Regions from separate parts of the Enterobacter cloacae complex sp. 385G4 genome, predicted to be linked through region 2. Evidence: predicted binding sites of a transcription regulator. Region 2 holds the regulator's gene; the other holds the start of a gene.
What was found. The regulator PurR, encoded in region 2, represses purine synthesis genes. The targets are predictions, from matches to a motif close to CANGCAAACGTTTGCNTG.
Positions count from the first base shown of each region.

Region 1: the regulator PurR is predicted to act here: its motif matches at 3,618-3,635, upstream of raiA (ribosome-associated translation inhibitor RaiA).

Region 1 covers NZ_JBXWDD010000012.1:3,826-9,438, reverse strand. The annotation lists gene tyrA (bifunctional chorismate mutase/prephenate dehydrogenase) at 1-829, shown strand, start outside; gene AC2FAJ_RS20905 (SMP-30/gluconolactonase/LRE family protein) at 890-1,762, shown strand; gene pheA (bifunctional chorismate mutase/prephenate dehydratase) at 1,759-2,919, opposite strand; Phe leader region at 2,950-3,075, opposite strand; gene pheL (pheA operon leader peptide PheL) at 3,027-3,074, opposite strand; gene raiA (ribosome-associated translation inhibitor RaiA) at 3,179-3,520, opposite strand; gene bamD (outer membrane protein assembly factor BamD) at 3,789-4,526, opposite strand; gene rluD (23S rRNA pseudouridine(1911/1915/1917) synthase RluD) at 4,658-5,613, shown strand, end outside.
Region 2 covers NZ_JBXWDD010000001.1:290,362-295,974, forward strand. The annotation lists gene cfa (cyclopropane fatty acyl phospholipid synthase) at 1-458, opposite strand, end outside; gene punC (purine nucleoside transporter PunC) at 756-1,946, opposite strand; gene punR (DNA-binding transcriptional activator PunR) at 2,061-2,972, shown strand; gene purR (HTH-type transcriptional repressor PurR) at 2,990-4,015, opposite strand; gene cydH (cytochrome bd-I oxidase subunit CydH) at 4,313-4,402, shown strand; gene AC2FAJ_RS01590 (MFS transporter) at 4,564-5,613, shown strand, end outside.

The DNA of each region.
Region 1 (5,613 bases), on a different contig from region 2:
GCGTCCGGTGGTGATTGTTGGCGGAGCAGGGCAGATGGGGCGTCTGTTCGAGAAAATGCTGACGCTTTCTGGCTATCAGGTGCGCATTCTGGAAAAAGAGGACTGGGCACAAGCACCAGAACTGATGAAAGATGCCGGAATGGTTATCGTCAGCGTGCCGATCCACGTGACGGAGCAGATCATCGGGAAGCTTCCTCCTTTACCAAAAGACTGCATTCTGGTGGATCTGGCTTCCGTTAAAAACGGTCCTCTGCAGGCGATGCTGGCTGCGCATACGGGCCCGGTGCTCGGGCTGCACCCGATGTTTGGCCCGGACAGCGGCAGCCTGGCAAAGCAGGTGGTGGTTTACTGCGACGGCCGTCAGCCTGAAGCCTATCAATGGTTCCTGGAACAGATTCAGGTCTGGGGCGCGAGGCTGCACCGCATCAGCGCGGTCGAGCACGATCAGAACATGGCGTTCATTCAGGCGCTGCGCCACTTTGCGACCTTTGCCTACGGTCTGCATCTGGCGGAAGAGAACGTGCAGCTTGAACAGCTGCTGGCGCTCTCTTCACCGATCTATCGTCTTGAGCTGGCGATGGTCGGGCGTCTGTTTGCGCAGGATCCCCAGCTTTACGCCGACATCATCATGTCGTCTGAAAATAATCTGGCGCTGATCAAGCGCTACTATCAGCGCTTTGGCGAAGCCATTACGCTGCTGGAGCACGGAGACAAGCAGGCGTTTATCGACAGCTTCCGCAAAGTGGAGCACTGGTTCGGCGATTACGCCACGCGTTTCCAGAGTGAAAGCCGCACGCTGTTGCGCCAGGCAAATGACAGTCGCCAGTAATCCAATGATGTATATACTGAAAGCCAGCAATGCTGGCTTTTTTCATTTTGGGGAACTGTCATGGCTGAACCGCAGCTGCTGTTAAACTACACCGGGCATCTGCCCGAATGCCCGACGTGGAGCGCAGAAGAAAATGCGCTTTACTGGGCTGATATTCTGGAAGGGGAGATCCACCGCTACCACCTGCCGACGGGGGAACATACCGTGCTTTCCTTCCATGAAGAGGTGGGCTGCTTTGCCCTGCGTGAGCGAGGCGGTTTTATCGTCGCTATGCGCAACGGCATCTGGCTTGCCGATAAGCATGGGCTCCTGCAGCGCAAGGTGTGTGATAACCCCTCTAACCCGCAACTCGCACGTTTTAACGATGGGGGCACCGACCATCAGGGCCGGTTCTATGCGGGCACGTTCTGGGGGCCGGGAGATTACAACGGTGCCCTGCTGATGCGCATCGACAATGACCTGACGCCGAAAGTGATCCAGTGCGATATTCACGGGCACAACGGCTTAGCGTTTACCCCGGATAAACAGTGGATGTTTACCTCAGACACGCCAAACGGCGTAATTTACCGCACGCCGCTTAACGAGCAGGGCGAACCCGGCAGGCGTGGGGTGTTTCGTCAGTTTAAAGAGGGCGAGGGGATACCGGACGGTGCGGCGATGGATGTGGAAGGCTGCTACTGGAGCGCGCTGTTTGACGGCTGGCGTATCGCACGTTTTTCTCCACAAGGGGAGCAACTGGAAGAATACCGCATGCCGGTGCGTTGCCCGACGATGGTCTGCTTTGGCGGCGACGATATGAAAACGCTGTTCATTACCACCACGCGGGAAAATATGGATGCGGAGGAGGTGGCGAAGTATCCGCTTTCCGGAGCCGTCTTCACCCTGCCGGTTAATGTGGCAGGGATGAAGAAAAGCCGTTTTATCGAATGCTAGCTTGGATCGACCGGGACGACGTTTTCGCTCGGATAGCAGCCCAGCACTTTCATTGAACGGGTAATTTCACCCAGTTCGCGCAGGGCTTTCTGCATGGATGCAGATTCCAGGTTGGCCTGGATATCGAGGTAAAACATCTCTTCCCATGGATTACCGTGGATTGGGCGTGATTCCAGCCTGGTCATGATCAAATTGTGGTTGCGCAGCACCAGCAGGGCTTCTACCAGCGCGCCCGCCTGCTGGCCGGTCGCCATCAGCAGCGTGGTTTTTGCCGGCACCTGGTCTGACACGTTGATTGCCTTGCGGGCCAGCACCACGAAGCGGGTAATGTTTTGCGTCTGGTTAGCAAGATTGCGTTCCAGAACCTGTAAGCCATACAGCGCGCCGCCCGCTTCGCTGCCGAGCGCAGCAACGGTTGGGGAGTTGGCTTGCGCTACTTTTTCCATTGCCGCCGAGGTGCTTTCGGTGTACTCAATTTTCCAGTTCGGATAGCGGTTCAGGAACTGGCTACACTGCTGGAAAGGCTGCGGATGGCTGTAGACCGTTTCGATCGTGTTCAGGTCCGTTGAACCGGAGACCAGCACGCAGTGATCGATAGGGATCGTCAGCTCGCCGACCAGCGACAGGCTGGTATGCTGCAGCAGATCGTAAACGTCGTTGATGGCACCGGAACTGGTGTTTTCAATCGGCACCACGGCGTAATCCGCCTGGCCGGTCTCAACCTGGTTAAAAATATCGGCGAATTTTGCGCAGCCGCTCTCAATAAACTCTTCAAAATGACGTGCGGCATACTGGCGTGCGGCCAGATGAGAGTAGGAGCCTTTAGGCCCAAGGAAGGCGATGCGCGCCGAGTGCGGGTTGGTTTTATTGAGATGCTGCTGGAGTAACGCTTGCTGGGTCAGAACGGAATCTTCGATGATGAGCTGGAACAGCCGGGTGATGTAATGGGCATCGAGGTGATGCGCTTTACCGAGCTGGATGAGACGCTCCAGCAGATCGCGCTCGCGGTCGATATCACGCACCGGGCGATGAGAGTCCAGCTTGGCTTTGCCCACTTCAACGGCGAGGGCGCGACGTTCGGCCAGCAGCGCCAGTAATTTTTCATCCAGCGCGCTGATTTTTACTCGCAGATCCAGTAACGGGTTTTCCGGTGTCATAGTGTTGCCTGTCTCATTTTATCGTTATCAATAAAAAAGGCCCCCCGGTGTGGGAGGCCTTGTTGTTCGTCTTCGCATTCTTTATCACACGACGAAACGCCTCCCGTTCAGGGGAAGGTAAAAAAGAATGCGAAGAAGAACGGCGTAAGTTTCATAAAGTCATCCTGTGATTGATACCGTTAAAGTACCCGTACTGTTTTCACCCTGTCAATAAAAAACGCGCCCGAAGGCGCGTTGGCGGTACACTCAATTTAAAGGATTACTCTTCTTCAACTTCTTCCGCGAAGCTGGCGTCTTTCACCGACGTTGCGGCGCGACGGGCTTCACCTTTGTGTTGCACTTTATTGAGCTGCCGTTCCAGCTTGTTGATCAAATCGTTGACTGCGGTGTACATATCCTCATGTTTTGCGCTGGCGACCAGATGGCCGTTTGGAGTATTGATAGTTGCGTCAGCGATGAAACCCTGAGGCTCCTTGGACAGGATGATATGTGGATTAATCAAATGTGTTTGCCATTTATCCAGTTTGGCGAGACGGTCTGCGACGTGCTGGCGAATTGCCGGAGTAATTTCCATTTGTTTACTGGTAATGTTCATTGTCATAAATTTTACCTCTTGTCTTTCCGTCTTGGTGATTCCAGCATACCCGACCTAATGTCAAAATGTGTGATTTAGATCACGTTATTTTGTCGGTTTTTGTCAGGGAATCTTTTTTGTGAGGCAGGGCAGGAAGAGATGAGATTTACCTTGTGGAAGGTACGAATTGCGGTCATAGTTGACGGGATGTGTTGAGGCTAAAGCGCTTCAGCGGATGTCTGAATTGAATAAAGAAACGGCAGCCTTCGGGCTGCCGTTTTGCATTGAAACGCTATCACGTGTTGCTGCTGTTCGCGGCGATGATTTTCGCCACTTTTTCAGCCTGAGCGGTCATCTGCATCTGACGGTAAGCATTTTCCATCAGCTTCAGGCCGTCGCGCGTTGCCTGAGTATCCGGGTAATCACGCAGCATACCTTCTACGCGGTTAACCACGGCAACCCATGCGCCACGACGGGTATAGTATTCCGCAACGGAGTACTCATATTTCGCCAGACGATCTTTCAGGAACACCAGACGTTTGGTCGCGTCGGTGACGTACTGACTGTTCGGATAGCCGCGCACCAGCTTGGAGAAGTCATTGAAGGCGTCGCGCGCATGCTGCGGGTCACGGTCGGAGCGATCTACGCCGAAGAAGCCCTGCAGGGCGCTGTCGTCCAGCGCCATGTTGGTCAGGCCGCGCATGTACATGACGTAGTCGATGTTAGGATGAGTCGGGTTCAGACGCATGAAACGATCGATAGTTGCCTGAGCCAGCGGCAGATCGGCATTTTTGTAGTAGGCGTAGATAAGATCTAACTGTACCTGCTGCGAATACGGACCAAATGGATAGCGATTATCCAACGCTTCCAGTTGCGTTATCGCCTGTTTCCAGTTACCGTCCTGCAACTTTTGTTGTGCAGTCGCATAGATTTCATTCGGCGGATTGTCAGGGACCTGTTCATTCGAACCGGAGCAGCCCACCAAAGCCAGGCTCAACGTGGCCGCTGCCACCAGATATTTCATGCGCGTCATGACGTTTTGACTTTCCTCAAATGTTTGTCCGGGAGAAACTCTGTTCCTGCTCCCGATTAAGACCAGCTACAATAGCACACTATATTAAACGGCAAAGCCGTAAAACCCAACGTTAAACAAAGAAGCAGTTTATGGCACAACGAGTAGAACTCACCGCAACAGTCTCCGAAAATCAGCTCGGTCAACGCTTAGATCAGGCTTTGGCCGAATTGTTCCCTGATTATTCGCGTTCACGCATAAAAGAATGGATCCTTGACCAGCGCGTGCTGGTAAACGGCAAGATCTGGGACAAACCAAAAGAGAAAGTGTTTGGTGGGGAAGCTGTTGCCATCAATGCTGAAATCGAAGAGGAAATCCGCTTCGAGCCGCAGGATATCCCATTGGACATCGTCTATGAAGATGATGACATTCTGGTGATCAACAAGCCGCGCGACCTGGTTGTTCATCCGGGCGCAGGGAATCCAGACGGTACGGTACTTAACGCACTTCTTCATTATTATCCGCCGATTGCGGATGTCCCGCGTGCCGGTATCGTTCACCGTCTGGATAAAGACACCACCGGTCTGATGGTGGTGGCGAAGACCGTTCCCGCTCAGACCCGTCTGGTGGAATCGCTGCAGCTGCGTGAGATTACTCGCGAATATGAAGCGGTGGCGATTGGACACATGACCGCTGGCGGCACGGTAGAAGAGCCGATCAGCCGTCACCCGACGAAACGTACCCATATGTCGGTGCATCCGATGGGTAAACCGGCTGTGACGCACTATCGCATTATGGAGCACTTCCGTATTCATACCCGCCTGCGCCTGCGCCTGGAAACCGGTCGTACTCACCAGATCCGCGTACACATGGCGCACATTACCCATCCGCTGGTGGGGGATCAGGTGTACGGCGGTCGTCCGCGTCCGCCAAAAGGCGCGTCGGATGAGTTCATCAGCGTACTGCGTAAATTCGATCGTCAGGCGCTGCACGCGACCATGCTGCGTCTTTATCACCCGATCAGTGGTATCCAGATGGAATGGCATGCGCCTATCCCGCAGGATATGGTGGAACTCATTGATGCCATGCGTGCCGATTTCGAAGAACA
Region 2 (5,613 bases):
TGCTGAGCCTCTTCAAGCGTCGACGCCTCTTTCCAGTAGGCGCAGGAGTATTGCATGAAGGGGTCCAGCATGCGGCTGAACAGATCGTTGCCGAGATCGTAATGCTCTTTGCCGACGATCCAGGCACGCTTTTTACTTTGCAGGTTAAAGAGACGGGCAGAGGCGACACGCAGGGTGTCTTTAAGATTACGGGGGAGCTGTTTTTCCAGACCAGCACGCAGCACGCTGGCGAAAAAAGTATCCAGCCGTTCGCATTCCCACCAGCCGTCCATATAGCTTTCCCCCAGGCCTAGCGACCCCTCGCGCAACACGCGTTTAAAAAAATCGGGATGTTTAACCTGAGGATCCGATGGGGATGATCCGTTGATAGTGATGCCTGCCCGACCTAACAGTTCACTGACGATCCGGGACCAGTTATCGTCCGGAACGCTGACTTCTTCTATACACGATGAACTCATAGCTTCTCCATCACCCTACTGTGATCAGAACCTTAAAACAGCGTAGACGCTTTTTTGGTTTGTGAGAAATCTCACGGTAAATACCGCGAGGCTAGTATCCGACGTAGAACAGAGGAAGGGAGATAACCCTTGCCGAAATGCCTTCCATGGTAAAACGGGAGCACTCCGGCTCCCGTTAACACATAATATTTATCGTATTTAATCGAACCAAATTTAGTATAGGCCTCAAAATTTGGTGATTCAATAGAAAATTCTTAGCAACCTAATCACTGAAAATTAACATAGTTTTTGGCGCGATTAGGCATGCGAGGTTTCTACCTGCGTGCTCTCATCCTGAGCGGAAGCCTGCATGCGATAGCCTATGACGGCCAGCGCAACGGTAGCCAGCATCACGCTGGTTGTCGTCAGCAGCGGCGTGGCAATCAGCGCGGAGACCACCAGGCTTGCCAGGAAGCACAGCCCCAGCTGCAGGGTGTTCTGCAGCGCAGCCGCGCGGCCTGTCGCCTGCGGGAACGGACGCAGCGCCTGCGCCACAACGATAGGGTAGATCGCCCCGTTCGCGATGGCCATCACGCAGAATGGAATCAATATTTCGGCCAGACCCGCGCCCGGAATAAACCCAACGGCCCAGGTGCCAATGACGCTCAGCGCATAGAGCACCAGCAGCCACGGCAGCATCTGCTGGCCTTCCCATTTTTGCAGCGCCGCGCGACAGCCGTACCCGCCCACCAGGAACGCGATGGTCTGCGGAACGTAGCTCAGGCCAATGGCCGCCGGGCTATAGCCCATATCGTGCAGAATAAACGGCGAACCGGTCAGCCACGCGAAGAAGCTCGCCGAGCAGGCGGCATAGATCAGAACGTTGCCGCGATACGCTTTCGCGCTCAGCAGGGAGGTGAAGGTAATCGGCTTCGCGTCTGCGTGCGCCTCTTTTTTATGCGCGGGCTTGAGGGCGAACGCCGGCAGCATCAGCACCAGCGTGATGGCAAACAGCGTGGCAAAGATGGCCTGCCAGTCAAAGTGCGCGAGGATCCAGCTGCCCAGCAGCGGGGCGAGGGCCGGTGAGAGCCCCACCAGCGGCATGATGGTGGCGAAAATACGGTTAGTGCGGTTCGCCGGATAGTAGTCGGTGACCAGCGCCTGCCAGGTCACGGCCGCGGCACAGACGCCGACCGCCTGAACAAACCGCAGCACCAGCAGCCAGGTGGCATCGCGCACCCATAGCATCCCCAGGCAGCCCACGGCAAAAATGGCCAGCCCCAGCAGCAGCACCGGTTTACGCCCAAAGCGATCCGAAAGCGGTCCCCAGAGCAGCTGCGCGAAGGCAAAACCGGCCAGGAACAGGCTCAGGCTGGCGCTGATGGCGGCAGCAGGGGTTTGCAAATCTTCCTGCATGGCGGCAAACGCCGGCAGGTACATATCGGTGGCCAAAAAGCCCAGCACGCTTAAGCCGCCGAGCCAGACTAAAAAACCTTTCCTGGGTTGCACTGTTTTATTCTCCTGAGGAGGCAGGTATACGTTGGCGCTGAGTGTAGGGAGTGCAAAGCCGCTTGTGAAACGCTAATATTTGTCGGGTGCATTCAAATTTTTTGCAGGCAGAAAATGTGGTCAGATTATTCTCTTGAAGTGGTCGATGCTGTCGCGCGTAATGGCAGCTTTAGCGGAGCGGCGCAGGAGTTGCACCGCGTCCCTTCGGCCATCAGCTATACTGTGCGACAGCTTGAGGAGTGGCTGGCGGTACCGCTGTTTGAACGGCGGCATCGTGATGTTGAATTAACGCCCGCAGGGGCGTGGTTTTTAAAGGAAGGGCGTTCTGTTATCAAAAAAATGCAGATCACCCGCGAGCAGTGCCAGCAGATCGCGAACGGCTGGCGGGGCCACCTTTCCATTGCGGTGGATTACATCGTTAAGCCCGAGCGCACCCGGCAGATGATTGTCGATTTTTATCGGCATTTCTCTGACGTAGAACTGCGGGTCTCGCAGGAGGTGTTCAACGGCGTCTGGGATGCGCTGGCGGACGGCAGGGTAGAGATGGCGATTGGCGCGACCCAGGCGATCCCGGTCGGGGGACGTTACGCCTTTCGCGATATGGGGATGCTGAGCTGGAAATGCGTGGTGGCAAGCGATCATCCCCTGGCGGCGACGGAAGGGCCGCTGAGCGACGATACGCTGCGCAGTTGGCCGTCGCTGGTGCTGGAAGATACCTCCCGCTCGCTGCCGAAGCGAATTACCTGGCTGCTGGACAACCAGCGGCGGGTTGTCGCCCCTGACTGGGGATCGTCGGCGACGTGCCTCAGTGCCGGGCTCTGCGTAGGCATGGTGCCCGCCCATTTTGCACGTCCGCGAATCGACACCGGTGAGTGGGTTGAGCTAACGCTGGAGAATCCGTTCCCGGATGCGGCCTGCTGCCTCACCTGGCAACAAAATGATGTCTCGCCGGCGATGGCCTGGCTGCTGGACTATCTGGGGGACAGCGAAACGCTTAACCGGGAGTGGCTGCGGGAGCCAGACTGACTGGCTCCGCAATGAGCTTAACGACGGTAGTCGCGGAACGGGCCATCCGCAACGGAACGGCGTTCGATGAGGCGAGGGTGAACTTCAATGGACTGTGACTCTTCACGCTTGTTGACGATCCTGTCCAGCAGCATATTGAAGGCGGTTTCACCCAGTGAATCTTTCGGCTGGTGAATGGTGGTTAACGCTGGCGTGAAGAAGCGCGCGTTGCGCACGTTGTCATACCCGATCACGGAGATGTCCTGCGGTACGCGCAGACCCAGCTCGTCGGCCGCACAGAGGGCGCCCATCGCCATGATGTCGCCCCCGCAGAAAACGGCGGTTGGACGGTGAGGCTGGGAGACGATCTGCTGCATCGCGCGGTAGCCTGATTCCGGCTCAAAGTCGCCCTGCACGATCCAGTTTTCCGGCACGGTGATTAGCGCTTCTTCCATCGCTTTCATAAAACCGGCCAGGCGGCCCGCGCCGGTGTTGCGTTCCAGCGGACCCGGGATCACGCCAATCTCGCGGTGGCCGCGTTCGATCAGATAACGGCCCGCCATGTAACCGCCTTCGAAGGCGTTATCGATAACGGAGTCGGTGAAGTCGGCGCGCGCTTCGCCCCAGTCCATCACCACCATAGGGATATGGCGATACTCTTCCAGCATCGACAGCACGGATTCCGGGTACTCTGAACACATCACCAGCAGGCCGTCCACGCGCTTTTGCGCCATCATCGACAGGTAGGCGCGCTGTTTTTCAATGCTGTTCCAGGCGTTGCCGAGAATCAGGGTATAGCCTTTCTGGAAGCAGTTTTTTTCTACCGCTTCAATGATCTCGGCAAAATAGGCCGCTTCGCTGCTGGTCGCCAGCAGACCAATAGACTTGGTGTGATTAACCTTGAGGCTCCGCGCAACCGCGCTCGGCGAGTAGTGCAGCTCTTTGATCGCTGCCCAGACGGCGTTGCGCGTCTCTTCCGCCACAAAACGGGTTTTGTTAATTACATGTGATACGGTTGTAGTGGAAACGTTTGCGCGTTTTGCTACGTCTTTAATTGTTGCCATTAAATGTCACTCCAGACCATATCCTAAACTCCTGAAAAACTTGAAGGTAAACGTTTGCCTTCTCTCACCCTTATCACGCAATTTTGAATTGCGGCACGCCGGGAAAACGACACGGGACGTCAGGAGGGGGTCAATGGCCGGTACGCTAATAAATTTAGCGTGGAATTTTGGCCTATCTTGATGAAAAGGGGAAGAGGTAAAGTGTTTATCAGCTTAAATCCAGGAAGATTTTTGACGTAAACTGTGCAAAAATGAGCAAGCTCACTTTTCGTGGGGGGATTAAAAGGAGAAAAATTGATGAGTTCCGATCTGAAGTTTTCGCTGTTCACCACCGTTATTGTGCTGGCGCTGATTGTGGCGGCTGGCCTGACGGCTGCGCTGCATTGATTTACGCGGGGGGAGTCTTCTCCCTCCCGAACGCTCCGATTGTTACTTCTCTGGCAAAAATCTTTTGCCATTTTGTTAACTTCTCATTTTTTGTGATTGATGTCATGCTTTCCGCTTCTTTGTTCTGTGTCACCACATGACACGGCATCCGGAGTTGACGCATGAAAATCAATTTTCCCCTGCTGGCCCTGGCGATTGGCGCTTTTGGGATTGGCACCACTGAATTCTCCCCGATGGGGTTACTGCCCGTTATCGCCCGTGGCGTGGACGTCTCGATCCCGGCCGCCGGGATGTTAATCAGCGCCTACGCCATCGGCGTGATGGTGGGAGCGCCGCTGATGACGCTTCTGCTTTCGCACCGTGCGCGCCGCAATGCGCTGATTTTCCTGATGGCGATTTTCACCCTGGGCAACGTGCTTTCGGCCATTTCGCCGGATTACACCACTCTGATGCTGTCGCGCATTCTGACCAGCCTCAACCACGGTGCTTTCTTTGGTCTGGGCTCGGTCGTGGCCGCAAGCGTGGTGCCAAAACACAAGCAGGCCAGCGCCGTGGCCACCATGTTTATGGGGCTGACCATCGCTAACATCGGCGGTGTTCCTGCGGCAACCTGGCTGGGCGAGGTCATTGGCTGGCGGATGTCCTTCCTGGCGACGGCCGGATTGGGCGTGGTCGCGATGGTGGCGTTGTTCTTCTCCCTGCCAAAAGGCAGTGCGGGTGAACGCCCTGATGTACGCAGAGAGCTGTCGGTGCTGATGCGCCCGCAGGTACTTTCCGCGCTGCTGACCACCGTGCTGGGGGCAGGAGCGATGTTTACCCTCTACACCTACATTTCGCCGGTCTTACACGACATTACCCACGCAACGCCACTCTTTGTTACCGCGATGCTGGTGCTGATTGGCGTCGGCTTCTCGATTGGCAACTATCTCGGCGGGAAATTTGCTGACCGTTCCGTGAGCGGCACGCTGAAGGGCTTTTTAACCCTGCTGATTGTCATTATGGTCGCGATCCCGTGGCTGGCGCAGAATGAATTCGGTGCGGCGATTGCGATGGTTGTCTGGGGCGCTGCCACCTTTGCCGTGGTGCCGCCGCTGCAGATGCGCGTGATGCGTGTTGCCCATGAGGCGCCGGGTCTCTCGTCTTCCGTGAATATCGGGGCATTCAACCTCGGCAATGCGCTGGGCGCCGCCGCCGGAGGCGCCGTGATTTCA